DNA from 2 places in the Paenibacillus sp. TY11 genome. Region 1 is predicted to be linked to the other one. Evidence: predicted binding sites of a transcription regulator. Region 1 holds the regulator's gene; the other holds the start of a gene.
What was found. Region 1 encodes NrdR, which represses ribonucleotide reductase genes. Its sites were predicted from a motif close to AACACNATATATNGTGTT; they were not measured.

Region 1 (2,393 bases):
GGCTGGAGAGCTTGTACGAGGAAATTATGGTTGTATACGTACCACGTGATGTTCAGCTCCAGCGTCTGATGCTCAGAGACGGTCTAACGGAAGAACAAGCCGAACTTCGGTTGTCCGCACAAATGGATATTGAACGAAAGAAAAGCTTGGCCGATATCGTTATCGACAATAGCGGAACACAGGCTGAGACGAAACGACAAATTGATCAATTTTGGCAGCGAAAGGGACTTGCATGAATATTTTACGTAAGAAAAGAGTCCTGCTCACTTTGTTTGTCGGGTTTGTTCTGATTCTGTTCCTCAATTCAAATTGGATGTCCTGGTTCTATCCGATTCAATATAAGGATGAGATTCGGCAGTATTCACAGACGTATGAAGTGGACCCATTTTTGGTGGCGTCTATTATCCGCGTGGAAACAAATTTTAAAACCAGCAAGCAGTCACACAAGGGTGCGCTGGGGCTCATGCAGATTATGCCGAATACCGCAAATTGGATTATGGACAGCGCCGAGATTCAAAAGGTCCCGCTAGACAGCGTCAAGCACGAGCCTGGCACCAACATTGAGCTGGGAACCTGGTATCTGCATAACCTGTCTATGAAATTTCAGGATAACCCAGTAGCGATCGTAGCTGCTTATAATGCAGGGCCAGGTAAAGTTCAGGAGTGGCTGAATAAGGGAGTGTGGGATGGAAAAGAAGAGTCCATTAAGCAAATCCCTTTTGGTGAGACACGGCATTATGTACAGAGAGTCATTTACTACTACAGGCAATACACGAAAATTTATGATGAGTTTTAAATGACAAGTTAATGACAATATGAGCCTTTTCGCTTTAAAATGAAAAAAGCGCAGGACAGGCTGTTTTTAGCAGCCCATCCATACACTTTTTCTTGTTATTTCTGCGTTATTACCGCGATTATTGGTATTGACCTGCCAATTGTTGTTCGGCGATCGTTACGAGGCGTTTTGTGATGTACCCCCCGATCGAACCGTTCTCATAGGAAGTCATGTTACCTTGGTATCCATCTTGAGGAATGCTGATACCCAGCTCTTGAGCGATTTCATATTTCATTTGCTCCAGAGCGCCGGAGGATCTGCTGACTACCAGGTTGTTGGAGTTGCCATTGTTTCCTTGTGCCATTGTTGTTCACCTCCTCGCGACGTGGTAAACATATTATGATCCGTTTAGACAAAATTATTACTAAAAAGCTTCGGGAATTTATTGGAAAAAGGAAGTGATGAGATTATGAAATGCCCGTATTGTGCCTACAATGGCACGAAAGTATTGGATTCGCGACCTGCGAATGATAACAAGTCCATCCGCCGTCGTCGCGAATGCGAACAGTGTGCCAGGCGTTTTACCACCTTTGAAATGGTGGAGGAGACCCCACTCATGGTCATCAAAAAAGATGGCAGCCGTGAAGAGTTTAGCCGTGATAAAATGCTGCGTGGTCTCATTCGGGCCTGCGAGAAGCGCCCAGTATCTGTCGAGCAACTGGATATGATCGTATCCCAGGTGGAGAACGCCATCCGCAACACAGCAGCCACAGAGGTGGATAGCCAGCAGATCGGTGAGCTGGTCATGGAACAGCTTTACCCAGTGGATGAAGTCGCTTACGTACGCTTTGCGTCCGTCTATCGGCAGTTCAAAGACATCAATATGTTTATGAAGGAACTGAAAACACTGTTATCTAAAGATACAGCCAGCGACTGATCGCTGACTGTATCTTTCTTGAGTCATGGTGGGAAGGTGATTATATTTTTTTTATAAAAGTATTGACACAAGGGTGGAAATTTTATATGATATAGAAGTCGCTTGAAACAGTTGATTCACTGACATATAATGGGGCCTTAGCTCAGCTGGGAGAGCGCATCGCTGGCAGCGATGAGGTCAGGGGTTCGATCCCCCTAGGCTCCACCAAAATTTTAATATGGACTCTTAGCTCAGTTGGTAGAGCAGTTGACTCTTAATCAATTGGTCCAGGGTTCGAGTCCCTGAGAGTCCATCCTTTAGAAAAAACGGCAGAAATGCCGTTTTTTTATTTGTGCTTAATCAAAATCCATTATGTATTGGATAGTGAAAATGCTCAGCATTCGTTGCTGAGCATTTTTTGTTGTGACGCTGTTTAGAGACTATATGGAGTATGGAGGGGGCTTTTAAAACGTAGGTCTTTCCTGATCTTGTGATCGTGAATGAAGAGAAATGGACACGGGTTCAGTTTATACGTGAGCAACATAATCCCATAAGCTTCTTTCTTGAAGTTAAATCTCACATTCCTTAACATTCATGTGCAATGAACTTGTTACTTGTGATCAAATCCGTTAAAGTCCCTGAGCATTCCGATAAAATTTTCAAGTTGTTCATCGTCCCATCTTGAAATGTGTTCGTAAAATA
Region 2 (2,393 bases), 170 kb from region 1:
TGCAAATTTTTGTAACAGCCGGATCGCTTCCCGCCCATAGCCTTGGCCCAGGTCACCGTCACGTCCGATCACAATTCCAAGTGTGGCATGCCGATTCACCCAGTTGATTTTAAATAAATCCAGTTGTCCGATATAGTCCAGTGTGTCTTTATGTGCAATGACAAAACCTTTGATCTCGGAGTTACCGTCGATCATCATCTGTACAAAGGATTCGCTATTAACCTGAGAATGAGGATAGATAAAAATATCGCTTAAACCATGAGTGATTTCCGGGTCATTGACCCATTTTCGGATATTGGGTACATCTTCTTGACGGTATTCCCTCAATACAATTCGTTCTCCAATGATATGCGGCATCGTAATCTTCCCTCCAGTATGTATTTGTTTTGGCAACACTAACTTCCCGTCAACACACTTTACGCTTCCATTACTCTCACAAACTCCATAAAACGTGTACCTTTATAATGAAGCTCCCCACGATCCCCGATCACAATCATACCGAAGTCCGTATTCTTCACCTCCAGCTCCTTCCGTTCACCCCCTTCAAACTCAAAGGTGATATAATAATATGTCGAAAAATGATTACAAAAGCAATAATGCCAAACACGAGGAAAAGGATAACATTAAACGATTGAAATTCCATAAAAGCACTTTCCATCGGCTTCATCCTTTCTACAGTAAAATGTAAATTTTCCATTCTATTGCCCATTGACAAATGGTACATCTTCACCCTCAAAAACTCCAATACTTTTTTTACATACTTACGAAAAAAAAGTTCTTTCGCTCTTTTCCGCACCCCGCTTGGAGTTATACCCGATCTGGGCCCTCTGATCCCCTCTGGACCGATTGACAAAACTATATATAGATATAAAATAGAAAATGTACTCTAAATATAGTGTAAAAAACGTATTTATGCCCGATATCTTGAAGATACAGGTATGAAAATACATGTAAATATAGAGTCAAAAATTTTAAATGGCACAGCCAGCAAGGGATTACAGCTATGATGGGTCTCGGGCAATGCCGTTTTCTTTTTTTCGTTAATTGTTAAGGAGGATGCATACCATGCTGATTGCTTATGATTCCAAGACCGGCAATGTAAAAAGATTTATAGGAAAGCTCAAGCTACCGGCGGTTCAGATCCAGGAGCAAATGACTATAGAAGAACCTTACGTACTCATTACATATACAACGGGGTTTGGCCAGATACCTGAGAGGGTATCTTCCTTTTTGCAAAAAAATGCCAAAAACCTTGTTGGTGTAGCTGCAAGCGGCAACCGTAATTGGGGGGAGAGCTTTGCCAAAAGCGCGGATTTGATTGCCGATCATTATAATGTCCCCGTGATTAGTAAATTTGAATTATCTGGAACGTTCGGAGATGTAGAGCGTTTTAAACAGGAGGTGAGCCGAGTTGCGGCATATTGAATTGAACAACATGTTGATGAAACGCGATACAGACGGCTTTTTCCAATTGGAAAAGGACCAAGAGGCTGTAGAAGAATTTATGAAGGAAGTTCAGGAACGGAGTTTGAAGTTTGCTGATACAGCCGCTCAAGTGCTGTATATGATTGAGAATGATTACTACGAAAATTTCTATAACAGCTATACTGCTGACGAAATTAATGATATTTTCCATATCACTCATAGCTATCATTTTAAATTTCCTTCCTATATGGCAGCATCCAAGTTTTATACCGATTATGCAATGAAGAGTAACGACCGTAAAGTCTATCTGGAACATTATCCTGACCGGGTTGCTGCTGTCGCCCTGCATTTGGGACGCGGTAACGCCGATACGGCACGCCTGTTGTCCCGCTCGATGATGGAGCAACGTCTCCAGCCAGCGACACCAACCTTCCTGAATGCAGGCAAAAGCCGCCGTGGGGAATTGGTATCCTGCTTCCTGCTCGAAATGGACGACTCCCTGAACTCAATCAACTATGTGCTGAACACCTGCATGCAGTTGTCCAAAATCGGGGGCGGTGTTGCGGTCAACTTGTCGAAGCTGCGGGCACGCGGCGAAGCGATTAAAGGCGTAGAAGGCGCAGCAAAAGGCATCATGCCTGTGCTGAAACTGATGGAAGACGGCTTCTCCTACGCGGATCAAATGGGTCAACGTAAAGGCTCTGGCGCAGCCTATTACAACATTTTCGGATGGGACGTACTTGAGTTCCTGGATAGTAAAAAAATCAATGCCGACGAAAGAGTACGCCTAAAGACCCTTTCTATCGGATTGCTGGTGCCAAACCGCTTTTACAAGCTGGCTCAAGATAATGAACCGCTGCATGTATTTGCTCCTTACAGTGTGTTCAAGGCCTATGGAACTCATCTGGACGACATGGATTTGGACGAAATGTACGATACGCTGCTCGCCGACGATCGGGTGAAGAAAA

Region 2: the regulator NrdR is predicted to act here: its motif matches at 883-900, upstream of nrdI (class Ib ribonucleoside-diphosphate reductase assembly flavoprotein NrdI).

Annotation. Positions count from the first base shown of each region.
Region 1 is NZ_JCBAIQ010000007.1:266,208-268,600, reverse strand. It holds gene coaE (dephospho-CoA kinase) at 1-236, shown strand, start outside; gene AC6EJC_RS10285 (lytic transglycosylase domain-containing protein) at 233-796, shown strand; gene AC6EJC_RS10280 (alpha/beta-type small acid-soluble spore protein) at 915-1,139, opposite strand; gene nrdR (transcriptional regulator NrdR) at 1,245-1,712, shown strand; tRNA gene AC6EJC_RS10270 (tRNA-Ala) at 1,844-1,919, shown strand; tRNA gene AC6EJC_RS10265 (tRNA-Lys) at 1,932-2,004, shown strand; gene AC6EJC_RS10260 (MarR family winged helix-turn-helix transcriptional regulator) at 2,302-2,393, opposite strand, start outside.
Region 2 is NZ_JCBAIQ010000007.1:92,511-94,903, forward strand. It holds gene AC6EJC_RS09385 (GNAT family N-acetyltransferase) at 1-357, opposite strand, end outside; gene AC6EJC_RS09390 (DUF2500 domain-containing protein) at 417-518, opposite strand; gene nrdI (class Ib ribonucleoside-diphosphate reductase assembly flavoprotein NrdI) at 1,066-1,425, shown strand; gene nrdE (class 1b ribonucleoside-diphosphate reductase subunit alpha) at 1,412-2,393, shown strand, end outside.